3 regions of the Paenibacillus sp. FSL R7-0302 genome follow, and region 2 is predicted to be linked to each of the others. Evidence: predicted binding sites of a transcription regulator. Region 2 holds the regulator's gene; each other region holds the start of a gene.
What was found. Region 2 encodes Rex, which represses fermentation and respiration genes when NADH is low (regulators of the CRP and FNR family bind a similar motif). Its sites were predicted from a motif close to TTGTGAAATATTTCACAA; they were not measured.
Positions count from the first base shown of each region.

Region 1: the regulator Rex is predicted to act here: its motif matches at 3,021-3,038, upstream of adhE (bifunctional acetaldehyde-CoA/alcohol dehydrogenase).
Region 3: the regulator Rex is predicted to act here: its motif matches at 2,313-2,330, upstream of nirB (nitrite reductase large subunit NirB).

Region 1 is NZ_JBBOWB010000001.1:1,694,759-1,700,006, forward strand. Features, by position in the region: gene MKY96_RS07075 (carbohydrate ABC transporter permease) at 1-695, shown strand, start outside; gene MKY96_RS07080 (ABC transporter substrate-binding protein) at 828-2,297, shown strand; gene adhE (bifunctional acetaldehyde-CoA/alcohol dehydrogenase) at 3,114-5,248, shown strand, end outside.
Region 2 is NZ_JBBOWB010000001.1:1,940,713-1,945,960, forward strand. Features, by position in the region: gene dinG (ATP-dependent DNA helicase DinG) at 1-2,422, shown strand, start outside; gene MKY96_RS08315 (redox-sensing transcriptional repressor Rex) at 2,579-3,229, shown strand; gene MKY96_RS08320 (amidohydrolase) at 3,219-4,520, shown strand; gene MKY96_RS08325 (cell wall elongation regulator TseB-like domain-containing protein) at 4,550-5,071, shown strand.
Region 3 is NZ_JBBOWB010000001.1:1,674,354-1,679,601, forward strand. Features, by position in the region: gene MKY96_RS06985 (DUF6773 family protein) at 1-251, opposite strand, end outside; gene MKY96_RS06990 (helix-turn-helix transcriptional regulator) at 229-453, opposite strand; gene ric (iron-sulfur cluster repair di-iron protein) at 680-1,375, shown strand; gene MKY96_RS07000 (hypothetical protein) at 1,508-2,194, shown strand; gene nirB (nitrite reductase large subunit NirB) at 2,435-4,861, shown strand; gene nirD (nitrite reductase small subunit NirD) at 4,887-5,231, shown strand.

The DNA.
Region 1 (5,248 bases), 250 kb from region 2:
CGCATTTTTTTCCGCAGGAATGGCATTTCGGCAATCTGAAGGATGCGCTGGATTATATCGATCTGGCCATGTTTCTGCGGAACACCCTTTATATTTTTGCAGGGAATATGGTTGCAACCTTAATTGTACTGGGACTCGCGTCCTTCAGTATCTCACGGATGAATGTGCCTTACCGCAAGGCCTTCTATTTCTTCTTCCTGATGACGCTGTTCATTCCGGCCACGAGCTATATGATTCCGAACTTTGTCAATCTGAAGGAGCTGGGCCTGCTCAATCAATATGCGGCCTTCTGGCTGCCGGCAGGCGCGAACACGTTCTTCTTCCTGCTGCTTAAGAATTTTTTCGACGGGATTCATCCCGAGATTCTGGAAGCCGCACGGATGGACGGGGCTTCGGAGCCGAGAAGCTTCTTCACCATCGCGGTGCCGCTGTCGGTTCCGATTTTTGCAACACTGGCGATCTTCATCTTCTCCACAGCCTGGAATGACTGGTTCTGGCCGTCGCTGGTCATGCACAGTGAGGAGAAGTATACGCTCGCTACCGCCATCTATAAGTACGTTATTAATGTAAAAGCACTGAACACGAACATCAAATTCGCAATTCTGTTCATCGTCTCTCTGCCGCCGATCCTCGTGTTCCTGGTCTTCCAGAAGTTCATTATGCGCGGAGTTTCATTGTCTGCGGTCAAAGGCTAAGCAGGAAGGAAGAGGTCCGGTTGAGATCGTAAACCTGCACATGAAGGGGATATAAATACACCTCGTTTGTAAACGGTTTCTCTTTTAAGATGAACTTGTAAGCTCATTATGATATGGAAAAGGGGAGTTACCATGCGTAAAGTTTCCAGCGTATTCGCCTGCCTCCTGGTCACGGGGACGTTATTGTCTGCTTGCGGCGGCAATAATAACGGCAACAAGCCGGCGGCTGACGGGGGAGAAGCGACACCTGCACCAGCAGCAACCCAGGCGGCCGAAGAGTCAGCCACTCCGTCTGCAGCACCGGCTGACGATATCACCCAGAGAAAGGTAACAATCAAAATCCACTATCCAACGCCGGACCTGACCGAGGTGAGAGCGCAGGAGGATGACAAAATCAAGCGGTTCCAGGAAGTCTATCCGAACGTGGAGATCGTCAAGGACGACTGGCAGTATAATGTAAGCGAGATCGGGGTGAAGATGGCAGCGAATGAAGCGCCGACCTTCTTCAACACGTATGCCACCGAAGCCAAATTCCTGATTGAGAAGGGCTGGGTAGCCGACATCACCGATCTGTGGAACAACTATGAGTTCAAGGATCAGATCAACCCTGTGCTGCAGAGCCAGTTCATCATCGACGGCAAGGTGTATGGGGTTACCCAGAAGGGTTACGTCACTACAACAATGATCAACAAGAAGATGCTGGATGACAAAGGTGTAGCCGTACCTCCAATGGATTGGACCTGGGACGACATGCTGAACACAGCCAAAGGAGTCGCCGATCCCAAGAAAGGCATCTCCGGGATTGCGCCAATGGGCAAGGGCAACGAAGCAGGCTGGAACTGGACCAACTTCCTGTTTGAAGCAGGCGGAGAGATTCAGAAGATTGAAGGCGGCAAGGTGGTGGCAACCTTCAATTCCGAAGCCGGGATCAAAGCACTGGACTTCTATAAGAAGCTGAGATGGGAAGCTGGGGCCGTTCCCCAGGATTGGGCGCTCGGCTGGGGCGATGCGGTAGGTGCCTTCCAGCAGGGCCGTACCGCGATGGTAATGGCCGGATCAGACGGAGTCATAGAACAGGCGCTTAACCAGGGCGGGTTCAAGCCTGAGGATGTGCTGACCTATCCAATGCCTGCGGCTGAGAAGGGCGGCAAGCATACCGGCGTGCTCGGCGGCGACTATCTGGTCATTAACCCGAATGCCAGCAAGGATGAGCAGGAGATGGCCTTCCGTTATATTACCTTCGACTATTTCTCGGATAAAGGCCTGGAAGCGCTCGATGCCATTTTGCAGCAGCGCAAGGCGGACGGCAAATACTTCATTCCGCCGCTTCTTGATTACTATGCCGCTGATTCCGAGTTCGGCAAGAAAACCAAAGCAGTGTATGACAAATACTCTGATATCGTATATCAATACAATACAGATATTATGGCTCTGCTCGACGGCAAACCTGAGGCGCAGTACAATACCCAGGACTACTATGCAACCATGTCCAATGTCATCCAGGAGCTGTTTGCCAAGGAAGGCACGGACTCCAAGGCCCAACTCGATGCAGCAGCCGCAACCGTACAGAAGAAATTCTTCGATACGATTAAGGTAGAGTAGCCTGGGATGTCTCTTTCTAGACTTGGGGGAAGAGATGAATAAGGGGGGACAGCGGAGAAGCTGTCTCCTTTTTTTCCTTTCAGGAAATTATGCCAGTAACATTTTAAGAGGAATCCTGCCAAAAGGGCAACATTACTGCCCCAAAGAAGCGGTCAATGCTGAAATCCTGCACGAACTGCAACAAATTCAGCGCTAACGTGCTCTAAACACCGAAATTTGTGCAAATAATGCAACATTGTACTTGCAACCCGTAAAAGGTATAGAGAAATCCTGCAAAAACTGCAACATTACTGCTCCTTAAAAGCGGCCGGTGAGAGAGGCATTAGCATTGTTCACCCGCAGGGTAATTTTGTTCAAAGATAAGAATTTATGTGCTTCGCGCTATACAGCATCCTGATCATTCTCGCTGAAACGGTACCGTCCTTTAAAAGGGCGACAAAGCCGTTTCCACTTGTAAGCAGAGATTTATATTTATATTCACCGTCAGAGTGAGTCTATAGAAGAGCCATGGATGAACCGAGGTGACGGCTTGGCATTCATGAGCAGAATTCCTGAGTCCCGCCCGGCATCGCAAGGCAAAGTGGGCCATCAACACTGTAACCTGCCGTATTGCGTTCGCAGAATAGACAAATATCAATTAAATATTACATATAATATGGAAGAAACGCTAGTATATGATCGAATGAAAGCGCTTTGAAAACAACTCAAAAAAAACTTTAAACTTTGTGAAAGATTTCACTATACAAGGTGAAAAGGATGTGCTAAGATAAATGTATAGAAAGAAACAACCTAAAAATTGACAGGAGGACGAGGGAGATGGCAGTTAAAAACGAAGTCGCCGCCCAAGTGAAACAAACCACCGCTGAAGAGTACATTCAGGTTTTGGTGGATAAAGCAAAGAAAGCCCACGAAGCGTTCATGGGCCTGGATCAAGAGCAGACAAACACAATCGTTCATGCAATGGCGCTGGCCGGACTCGACAAGCATATGTACCTGGCAAAACTGGCTGTTGAAGAAACAGGACGCGGAGTATACGAAGACAAAATTACAAAGAACATCTTCTCCACTGAATATATCTGGCACGGTATTAAGTACGACAAGACTGTAGGCGTTATTGAGGATAACGCTTATGACAGCTTCCAGAAGATTGCTGAACCAGTCGGAATCATTATGGGTATCACACCGGTAACCAATCCAACATCCACCACGATGTTTAAGGCTTTGATTTCCGCTAAGACACGTAACCCTATTATATTCGGTTTCCACCCGTCAGCGCAAGAGTGCAGTGCGGCAGCAGCCAAAATTCTGCATGATGCAGGCGTAGCAGCAGGCGCACCTGAGAACTTCATCCAATGGATTGAGCTTCCTACGATGGACAAAACAAACGCACTGATGAACAATCCGGACGTTGCACTGATTCTGGCAACCGGCGGATCGGCAATGGTCAAGGCAGCTTACAGCTGCGGCAAACCAGCACTCGGCGTAGGTCCTGGTAACGTGCCTGCCTTCATTGAGAAGAGTGCTGATATTGATCAGGCTGTAACTGACCTTATCCTGTCGAAGACTTTTGATAATGGTATGATCTGTGCTTCCGAGCAGGCAGTTATCATTGAAGAAGCCATCTTCGATCAAGTGAAAAAGAAAATGATTGCGAACGGCTGTTACTTTGTGAACAAAGAAGAAGCAGCTAAGCTGACCAGCGGCGCAATGAACGTAGAGAAATGTGCAGTTAACCCGGCTATCGTTGGCCAATCCGCTGTGAAGATCGCTGAAATGTGCGGCATTCAGGTTCCTGCCGGAACGAAGATCCTGGTAGCTGAGCTTGAAGGTGTAGGTACTAAATATCCATTGTCCGCTGAGAAGCTGAGCCCGGTTCTGGCTTGCTACAAAGTGAAGAATGCTGACCAGGGTATCGAACGCGCAGCTCAAATCGTTGAATTTGGCGGCATGGGCCACAGCTCGGCTATCCATTCCAACAACGAAGAAGTAATCATGAAGTTCTCCAACCGTCTGCAGACCGGACGTATTCTCGTCAACTCGCCATCCACACACGGCGCAATCGGCGATATTTACAACACTAATATCCCTTCATTGACACTGGGCTGCGGATCTTACGGACGCAACTCGGTATCGCAGAACGTGACTGCCATCAATCTGATCAACGTGAAAAGGGTGAACCGCCGTACCGTGAATATGCAATGGTTTAAAGTACCTGACAAGATTTACTTCGAAAAGGGAGCCACTCAGTATCTGGCCAAAATGCCTGACATTACACGTGTAGCCATTATCACTGACCCTATGATGGTGAAACTGGGATATGTTGAAAGAGTGGAGCACTATCTGCGTCAACGTCAGACTCCTGTAGCCATTGAAGTGTTCTCGGAAGTTGAACCGGATCCATCGACAACTACTGTAGAAAAAGGCGCGGCAATGATGAACAGATTCCAGCCGGACTGCATTATCGCACTCGGCGGCGGTTCCCCAATGGATGCTGCCAAGGGCATGTGGCTGTTCTACGAACATCCGGATGCTGACTTCAACGGTCTGAAGCAGAAGTTCATGGATATCCGCAAGCGGGTATACAAATTCCCTAAGCTCGGCAACAAAGCGAAATTCGTTGCGATTCCTACAACTTCCGGTACAGGTTCCGAAGTAACCTCGTTCGCAGTTATCACAGATAAGACTACGGGTAATAATACTAAATATCCGCTGGCCGACTATGAGCTGACTCCAGACGTAGCTATTATCGATCCTGAGTTTGTATACAGCTTGCCAAGAACTGCAGTTGCCGATACAGGGATGGACGTATTGACACATGCAATCGAAGCTTATGTATCCGTAATGGCCAGTGACTATACCGATGGTCTGGCAATCAAAGCCATTCAGCTGGTATTCCAGTGGCTGGAGAAATCCGCACTGCAAGGCGACAAGCTGGCCCGTGAGAAAATGCA
Region 2 (5,248 bases):
GGCGGACAGTGATGCGCTTGCCACGGCTATTGTGCTGCTCAAATGTCTGGAAGAGCTGCAGAGTCTGCCGCTCTTGACGATTCAGCGGCTGAATGAGCTGTTCGCGGACGAAGACAGTGATCTGGCCTGGTATTTCGACGGTCTGCTGCGGGAGCGGGAGATGGAGACCTTTCAGCCGGAAGGTGAGCTGAGCTTCTACCGCCAGCTTGCGCTGGCTGTGGGGGACTGGGCAGAGCTGGCTACGCCACGGGAGGAAGGAAGCGTCAATCCGCTGGAGAATATTACCTTTGAAGAATATATGGATGAGGTAACCAAGCGGCTGAAGGCTGTTCTTCCCCAGTATGAGAGCCGGGAAGCCCAGGAGCTGATGATCCATGAGGTCATTACAGCGCTTGAGCAGGACAAGCATCTGCTGATTGAAGCGGGAACAGGCACCGGCAAATCGCTGGGTTATCTGCTTCCGGCCATCTACCATAGTGTGAAAAGTAATCAGAAGGTGATGGTCAGCACTCATACCATTAACCTTCAGGATCAGCTGCGGGAGCGGGATATCCCGCTCTTAACCAGCGTTGTGCCGTTCCCGTTCAAGGCCTCCATCTTTAAGGGAAGAGGGCACTATTTGTGTCTGCGCAAGTTCGAACATAGAATGAACAAAAAGGACTTTACGAGTCCAAGGGAAGAAGCGCTCACCGCTGCGCAAATGCTCGTCTGGCTGACCCAGACGACGACCGGCGATGATGAGGAGCTTAACTTAAGCGGACGGGGCGGCGATTTCTGGGAGACTGTAGCCAGTGATACCGACTCCTGCCTGGGACGCGCCTGTCCCTGGTTCCGCAAATGCTATTACCACCGGGCCAAGCATGAAGCCGGGATCTCCGATGTGGTGGTCACCAATCACTCCAAGCTGTTCGCAGATGTCAAAGCCGGGCATCAGCTTCTTCCGGCGTACGACCATCTTGTTATTGATGAAGCCCATCATCTGGAGGATATTGCCGGCAAGCATCTTGGCATGCAGATGAAATATTTCACATTCGCCCATACCCTCACCCGTCTCTATAAGGATAGCCGGAGCGGGCAGCTGCCTGCCCTCCGCCAGAGTCTGCAGTCTTCGGGCAGTGAGCAGGCTTCCGAATGGAGCGGCGTGATCGACCGGATCTATCCAGATCTGCTGACGGTGAAGGAGTCCTGGGATGCGCTTAGTGACCGGCTCTTCAGCCTGCTGCCCGAGCGCAGCGATGCCGGGGCCGGTGAAGCAGGCCAACTGGTGGCACGCCTGCAGCCGGGCAAGAAGCCGAAGGATTGGGAGGAGCTGGCTGCCCTTGAGAATACACTGAACCTCAGTCTGAGCGATATCATCCGCAAGGGCGACAAAATGCTCAGTGAGATGCGTGACACGGACAGCCAATCCTCCTCAGACAGCCTTGTGACCGATATCGGCGGGTTATTCAAGGATCTGGCATCCATTAGAGAGCAGATCCGCTTCTTCATGAGCCTGAACGATGAGAATATTGTGTATTGGCTGGAGGGAAGCGGTAATTATAAGGGGAAGTCGCTGCAAATGTATGCTGTTCCCGTAGATGTCAGCACCCAGCTCAGGGAGCTGTTCTTCGATAAGAAGAAGAGCATTATCCTGACCTCGGCCACCTTATCTGTGGATAAATCCTTCCAGTTCATGATCGATAACCTGGGTCTTGGCGAGGCTGCCGAGCAGCGGCGTCTGATGACTGCACTGCTTCCATCGCCATTCAAGTATCGTGAGCAGGCGCTCCTGGTCATTCCCCGGGACTTCCCGAGCGTCAAGGGAAGTATAGGGGATGCCCGCTTTGTGGACACCCTCGTGCACTCCCTTGCCGAGACAGCTGTAACAACACGGGGGCGGATGCTGGTGCTGTTCACCTCCTACAAGATGCTGCGCCAGGTGTATGAACCGCTGAAGGAGGCACTTGCCTCACAGGATATCGCGGTGCTGGGACAAGGCGTGGAAGGCGGCAGCCGGAGCAAGCTGATCCGCCGCTTCCAGGATAGCCCGGCTTCGGTCTTGCTGGGTACCAGCAGCTTCTGGGAAGGGGTGGATATCCCGGGAGAAGCATTGACCTGCCTGGCGATTGTCAGACTGCCGTTCCAGCCGCCGAATCACCCGCTGGCAGAAGCGAAGTCGGAGCTGCTTCAGGCACAGAAGAAGAATCCGTTCATGAAGCTGTCCGTGCCGCAGGCCGTCATCCGCTTCAAGCAGGGCTTCGGGCGGCTGGTCCGCACGGCGCAGGACCGGGGCATCGTAATTGTGTACGATACCAGAGTCATCGAATCGCATTACGGAAAGTACTTCCTGTACTCGCTCCCCGGTCCCAAGATGGAGCATATGCTCACCGAGCAGATGGTCCCGAGAATTGCCGAATGGCTGGATGACGGCGGGGTTTCCTAATTCATCTGCTATTGCTATTATTAATAAGTCATGATTAACCTGAAGATCCGTTCCCGCCTGCCCTGCCACTCCGGCAGGCGGCGGGGCACGGTTGCTATAATCGGCATTACATGAAGCGAATTTGTGATGTTACATCAACTTGAAGGAGGAGAATACATGAAATCGGATAAAATATCGGAGGCCGTCGTGCGCAGGCTCCCAGTGTACCTGCGTTTCCTGAACGATCTCCAAAAACGTGAAATCTCCACAGTCTCTTCTCAGGAGCTGGGCCAGAAGCTTGATCTGAATCCCGCCCAGATCCGCAAGGATTTGGCTTATTTCGGTGATTTTGGCAGAAAAGGCATCGGCTATGATGTATCTTATCTGATTGAGAAGATCCGCCATATCCTGAAGCTTGACCAGCAAATTAATGTTGCACTGGTTGGAGCCGGTAATCTCGGTCATGCCTTGTCAAACTACAACGCTTACTTAAAGGATACAATGAAGATTACTGCCATCTTCGATGCCTACCCGCCGAAGGTGGGCCAGCAAATCAACTCGCTGGTTGTGCAGCCGATGGAGGAGCTAAGCAGTACAATCCGCTCGCAGGGCATCCGGATCGGGATTATTACCGTGCCCGACAGCGAAGCCCAGAACGTAGCTGATATTCTTGTCGATTCCGGTATCGAGGCGATTCTGAACTTCGCACCGGTTATTCTCAAGACGCCTGCCAATATCCGGATTCATGCCGCAGATTTCACCACAGATCTGCAGAGCTTGGCTTATTATTTGCATGATGGAAAGGATGAGGCTGAAGATGAGCAGTAAGATCACGATAATCAAGAATGGGCACTTCCTGGTTCCGGGCAGTGACAAGCCGGTTCTGAGCGGGTACATGACCCTGGAGAATGAATTGATTACTTACATAGGTGAAGCTGAGCCGGCAGTGGAGGATGGCGCACAGGTCGTAGACGGCAGCCGTCTGCTGTTCATGCCTGGTCTGGTCAATACCCATGGTCATACTGCAATGTCACTGCTGCGCGGATATGGCGACGATATGGTGCTTCAGTCTTGGCTGCAGGAGAAGATGTGGCCGATGGAAGAGAAATTCACTGGTGATGATGTATATTGGGGAACCTCGTTGTCCGTGCTGGAGATGCTGAAGGGCGGCACAACCACCTTCCTCGATATGTATGATCATATGGACCGGGTAGCGGAAGTGACCGAGCAGTCCGGTATTCGTGCGGTGTTGATGCGCGGCGTAATTGGGCTGTGCCCGGAAGAGGTACAGCAATCCAAGCTCGCTGAGGCGATTGCTTTTGCCCGTAACTGGCACGGCAAGGCTGACGGCAGAATTACGACCATGCTCTCACCGCACGCCCCGTACACCTGTCCTCCAGAGTTTTTCATGAAGTTTGTGCAGGCTGCCCATGATCTGGACTTGCCAATGCACACCCATATGTCCGAGACGCGCCATGAAGTGGAGCAGAACGTGGCCGACTATGGCCTGCGTCCGGTCGCACATCTGGAGAAGCTCGGGATGTTCACCCGTCCTTCGCTCATTGCCCACGGGGTTCATCTGAACGATGAAGAGATCGGGATTCTGGCCCGCCATAACGTTGGCGTGTCGCATAACCCCGGCAGTAACCTGAAGCTGGCCAGCGGGGTTGCGCGTGTTCCTGAACTGCTGAGAGCCGGGATTAAGGTCTCCCTGGGTACAGACGGCGCGGCAAGCAACAACAATCTGGATATGTTCGAAGAGATGAGGCTGGCGGCTCTGATTCACAAGGGCGTAAGCGGTGATCCCACAGCGGTACCGGCTCCTGAGGCGCTTCTGATGGCTACGGAGTATGGGGCGCAGTCTATTTTCCTAAGCGGGGTAGGCCGGCTTGCCGCAGGAATGAAGGCCGACTTCATCGCACTTGATATTGACCAGCCGCATCTGCTGCCGCATACCGATCTGCTCTCCCATGCCGTATATTCGGCAAGTGCCAAGGATGTGGAGCATGTATGGGTGAACGGCCGACAGGTTGTGAAGCATGGACAATGCCTGACACTTGATGAAGAAGCCATCCGCCGCAAAGCACAGGAGACGTTCGAGAGCCTGCTTAAACGGTAATTCAGGGGAACGGGAAAGGAAGCAGCGTGGTGAAGAAGAAGAGGAGAAGATGGATCTGGCTGGGGATTACCGTGGTGCTGCTCCTTCTGTTCGGACTAAGCCAGTTCTATGCCTACATTATGAAGGACCAGTGGAACGAGCGGAGTGAGGCCAAGGAGCTGGCCCGGGCGCGTGCCGGACTAACAGAGGTTACCAAGGCCCAGAAATCTGTCTGGAATGAGAATGAGATCTACTGGGTGCTGACCGGCAAGAATGAAGCAGGGACCGATCTGATGGTGTGGGTCCGTTTCACCTTGGAGGGCAAGCCTGCCGGAGGCGACAACGACCTGTATGCTGAGGAACTGAGCAATGGCACCTCAGAAGAGAAAATGCGCGGAATCATAGCCGCTCAGCTGCCGGACATTACGATTGAACGGCTGCTGCCCGGTGTATACAACGGGGAATATGCCTGGCAGCTATTTTACAAAAAAGACGGGCGATTCTATTACAGCTTCTACCGCTTCAAGGATGGCAGCGCCATCGGTGAGGGGTACAGTCTGCCGAACCGTTAAGCTAAGCGCTCAGCGGAAGAATACATGCGGGGGAACAGTTTATCTGTTCTTCCGTTTTTTTAACAGATAAATTTATATGTTTTGAGGTCCCCGCAAAGTACCTGAGTCATCACCTACGCTAAAGCCCCACTTTGTGGGGTTATTTTATTATTTTGACGGTGAGGGATGAAGGAAATC
Region 3 (5,248 bases), 270 kb from region 2:
CTTCTCCCGTTCACTCCGCTTTGCCCGCCAACTGGTCCCACATATGCACCGCTCCAGATCAGCCGTACGAGATAGGAACCTACACCCAGCATGAAAATTGCGTAATTACTAAGCGGATATTCCAGCCACTTCATTCCGTAGTTGTGCAGCCCCATGTCTGCCAGCAATAAGAATGCCATCAAAAGAAATGCCTGATTCCCCGCCTTGTGCCGCTTCTGCAGTTGTCTCTCATCCAGGTTCGTTCTGCTCATCCTTCGTTCCCTCCCAAAATAGTTGATCCAGCGTCTTCCCGAGTGTTACACAAATGTCAATGCACAGCCTCAGGGTGGGGTTGTAATCACCGTTCTCAATCGCGATAATCGTCTGCCTTGTGACCCCCACGGCATCTGCGAGCTGTTTTTGCGACATGTCTTTTGACGCTCTGGAGGCTTTGAGCCTTAAGTTTTTCCCCATTCCCTCACCTCACGCATATTGTAAAATATATAAAACAAAATGTCTAGTATATTTTACATTGAGATACTTAAATTTCACGTTCATTAAAATTTGTTATATTCAGTGCGTACAATCACAAGTTCCGCATAAGGCCAGTGATAAGGTGTAGAAGTGAAAAGAAACACAAACCTACATTTTAACCTGAGGAGGGGCCAACATGGCGTCCAATCAATTAAACGATACAACAATTCATCCCGGGTTCACCCCGGAAGCAATGGTCAGAGATATTGTTCTGCAGTTCCCCAAAGCAGCTGATTATTTCAAGGCACAACGGATCGATTTCTGCTGCGGAGGCGCAAAGCCGCTGGCTGAAGCCGCTGCCGAGAAGGGTCTTGACCCGGCAGCAATGGTGCAGGAGCTGAACAAGCTGCAAGAGCAGCACCCCGTTCTGGAAGAAGACACCGCCTGGAACGAGGCTTCTTCAGAGGAACTGGTGGATTATATTGTGAACAAGCATCACCGTTATTTGCGTGAAGAGCTTCCGCTAATCAGTCAAAATGTAACTAAGGTATTCCGCGTTCACGGTGAGGATTCGCCGCACCTCGGAGAGATGCACCGCCTATTCAATATGCTGCGTGAAGAGCTGCTACAACATACGGCAAAGGAAGAAGAGAGTGAATTCCCAAAGATGCTGGCCTACACTCAGAACCCAAGCGAAGAAGGACTTGCTGAACTGCGCGGATTGCTGCATAATCTGGAAGCCGAGCATGACGGGGCCGGAGAGATTCTGCGTGAGCTTCGCAGAGTAACTAATGATTACACGCCGCCCGCACATGCCTGCACAACCTATCGCTTAACCTATGCCCGTCTTGAAGAACTGGAAGGCATGACCTTCGAGCATGTGCATCTGGAGAACAATATTCTGTTCCTGCGGTATCAATAGGACCTGCTGCATTGAATAAGTCCCTTCGGGGACTTTTTACTTTTTCTTCCGGCAGAAATGATTTGAGAACCCTTCCTCTATGCGTTATCCTTAAAGAGTCCGGGAAAATACATATGAAGGCGGTGCCGCGGGATGTCCACGAAATGGATGCGCTTCATGCTGTGCCTTCTCTTGCTGGCCGCGGCAAGCGGTTGTGGCTTGGGATCAGGGAATGGCGGCAGCAGTAACGGGGGACAGGGATTAACCTTTTCGGTCAAGGTAGGTGACAGCGAAATGGCCGGGAGCTCGGCCAGATTGCTTAACGAAGCTTACGTGCCCGGAAATTCAATGATAGAGCTGTTCAAGAAGAGCGGCGTTGTTACATTTTCAGCAGATGGAGCTAATATTCTTGAGGTGAATAAGGTCTCCCTGGGTCCGGATATGAGCTGGGAGGTTCAGGTGAACGGCAAGAAGGTTCAAGAGCTGAATACGACCCTGGAGCCGGGTTCGGCCATTACAATGACAGCAGGTCCTGCCGGAACCGGAAAGATGTTTCAGCCTGTTATCATCACTGTGAACGGGGGGAGCGAGCAGCCGGAGCTGACCCATTCGCATGTGCTTTCTTTTATGCAGGATATGTCGGTCAAGGGACTGCTCAAGAACAGCGGTATGGTCCGGCTTGCCGAAGATAACCGGACGGTGCTCACCGTGATGGAATATACCCCGCTCAGCAGCGAGGAATGGAGACTGAAGGTCAACGATAAAGGTCTGCTCGGTAATGGAGTGGACATGAAGCTCAGTCCGCAGGACAAGCTGGAGATCTCTCTGGTACTGAAATAAGTGAATGAATGGATATCTGTGCGAAACTGCACGGGTATCCATTTTTTTTGAATAATATATCTCTGTGCTTCACGCCATAAGTTGTCCTATGTAAGAACGGGAGAAGTCATCTCCACTTGTGTGAAAAAATTCACATAAGGTGTGACTGTGGTCACACTTGCCAGGGAATTGGGGACAGTATAATTTCTCTATCAGGTAAAGTTATTGAAGAAATCAGAGTTTCTGAAGGAGGGTCTACCAGTGGCAGCGGAAAGAGAAAAGTTAGCGCTGATTGGGAATGGCATGGCGGGAGTAGGCACTATTGAGCAGATTCTAAAGCTGGGCGGCGCATATGATATTACTGTCTTCGGCAGTGAGCCGCATCCCAACTATAACCGGATTATGTTGTCCTATGTACTTGAAGGCAGCAAAACGATTGAAGACATCATTCTCAATGATCTCGGGTGGTATGAGGATAATCATATTACACTGCATACCGGTACGACGGTTACCCGGATCGATGAACAGAACAAACTAATATTGACCGATAACGGACTGGCGGTTCCTTACGATAAAGCAATTATTGCCACAGGCTCGAATTCTTTCATTCTACCCGTACCCGGCAGCAACAAGGATGGGGTAGTCGGCTTCCGCGATATCGCGGACTGTGATGCGATGCTGGCAGCAGCGAAGCAGTACCGCACGGCGGCTGTAATCGGCGGAGGATTGCTAGGTCTTGAAGCTGCGAAGGGCCTGGTCAATCTGGGCATGGATGTTACCGTTGTGCATCTGCTGGAGGATCTGATGGAGCGTCAGCTGGACCGTACCGCTTCTTCCATGCTACAGGCAGAGCTTATGCGTCAAGGTGTGAAGTTCGCCATGGGCAAGCAGACGGTCGAACTGACCGGCGAAGAACGGGTGACCGGTCTGCGCTTCAGTGACGGCAGTGAGCTGCCCGCAGAGTTTGTAGTGATGGCTGTTGGAATCAAGCCGAATGTCCAGCTTGCGAAGGACAGCGGAATCACCGTTAACCGCGGGATTGTAGTTGACGATTATATGCAGACTTCTATGGCTGATGTGTATTCTGTCGGCGAATGTACAGAGCACCGGGGAACCTGCTACGGACTCGTCGCACCGTTATTCGAGCAGGGCATGGTTCTCGCCAAGCATCTGTCAGGTAGTCAGACTCCAGGCTATGAAGGTTCAGTTGTAGCAACCAAGCTCAAAATTTCCGGGGTAGATGTATTCTCGGCTGGTGAATTCACCGAAACGCCGGAGCATACTGTCATTTCTGCCAAGGATGAATGGAAGCGAACCTACAAGAAGATTTTGCTTAAGGATAATGTAATTGTTGGTGCCGTTCTATTCGGTGATGTAACGGAATCTGCCAACCTGCAGAAGCTTGTGAAAAACAGCACAGAGATGACCAATGAAATCTATGATGAGGTTATGGGCACAAGCTGCTGCGGCGGAGGCGGAGCCAAGAAAGGCATGTCTGTTGAAGCGATGGCCGACGAAGAAATCGTCTGCGGCTGTAACGGCGTAACCAAAAAAGCGATTGTGGATGCTGTTACGGAGAACGGCTTCACTACGGTGGATGAGATCAAAGCCTGTACGGGGGCAACCCGCTCCTGCGGCGGCTGTAAGCCGGTGGTGGAGCAGATTCTGCAATTCGTTCTCGGAGACAGCTTCCAGCAGAGCGCCAAGCAGGGAATCTGCAGCTGCACCCCGCTTAGCCGGGATGAGATCGTTGCCGAGATTACGGCGAAAGGCCTCCGGACCACCAAGGAAGTCATGCATGTCCTGGACTGGAAGCAGGCAGAAGGCTGTTCCAAATGCCGCCCTGCAGTGAACTATTATCTGGGGATGATCTACCCTGACACTCATGAGGATGAGAAGGAGTCCCGGTTCGTCAATGAACGGATGAGTGCCAATATTCAGAAGGACGGAACGTATACAGTTATTCCGCGCATGTATGGAGGGGTTACCACTCCCGAGGATTTGAAGCGGATTGCCGATGTGTCTCTGAAATATGATGTGAAGGTTGTGAAGGTGACGGGCGGACAACGTCTGGACCTGATCGGTGTCAAAAAAGAAGATGTGCCTAAGGTGTGGGAGGAGCTGGATATGCCATCCGGCTATGGTTATGCGAAATCGCTGCGTACGGTAAAAACATGTGTGGGTTCGCAGTTCTGCCGCTTTGGCACACAGGATTCGATGGGCATGGGCGCTATGCTTGAGCGTAAATATGAGCGGCTGGATATGCCGGCCAAATTCAAGATGGCGGTTAACGGCTGTCCGCGTAACTGTGCAGAGTCCTGCACGAAGGATATCGGGATTGTCGGCAATGACGGCGGCTGGGAAGTATTCATCGGCGGCAATGGCGGGATTAAGCCACGGATCGCAGATGCCTTCTGCAAGGTGAAGACCGACGAGGAGCTGGTTGAGGTCTGCTCCGCAGTCATCCAGTACTACCGTGAGACCGGCAACTACCTGGAGAGAACCTCCGAATGGGTTGAGCGTATGGGTCTTGAGCATATCCAGACAGTGGTTATGGGCAATGACGACAACCGTAAAGAGCTGGCGGCACGTATTGACTTTGCCCTGGCCCAGGTGAGAGATCCTTGGCGGAAAATGCTGGACGACAAAAGCACCCGCACCGCGCTGTTTGAAGAGACACAGGTATAGTTCAAAGGGAGAGGGAGAGAGCATAATGGAACGGAGTAATCGGGAATATACGATAGGCAGAGTGGAAGATTTCATGCTGCAGATCGGCCGGGTAATTCATGCAGGAGACGTCGAATTAGCGATATTCCGCACATCGGACGGCGCAGTCTATGCGGTCCGCAACCACAGTCCCCACCCGAAGGGCGGCCCGCTCGCGGAAGGCATTGTATCAGGCTATTATTTATATGATCCGCTGCATGACTGGAAGATCGACCTTCGCACCGGAGAGGTTCAGGCACCGGACCGGGGGCAGGCAGAAGTCTATCCGGTTACAGTAGAGGGCGGAGTGGTTAAGGTCACTCTGCCTGCGGCAGTAACAAACCTAAATTAAAGGAAGAGCAGGTGCGG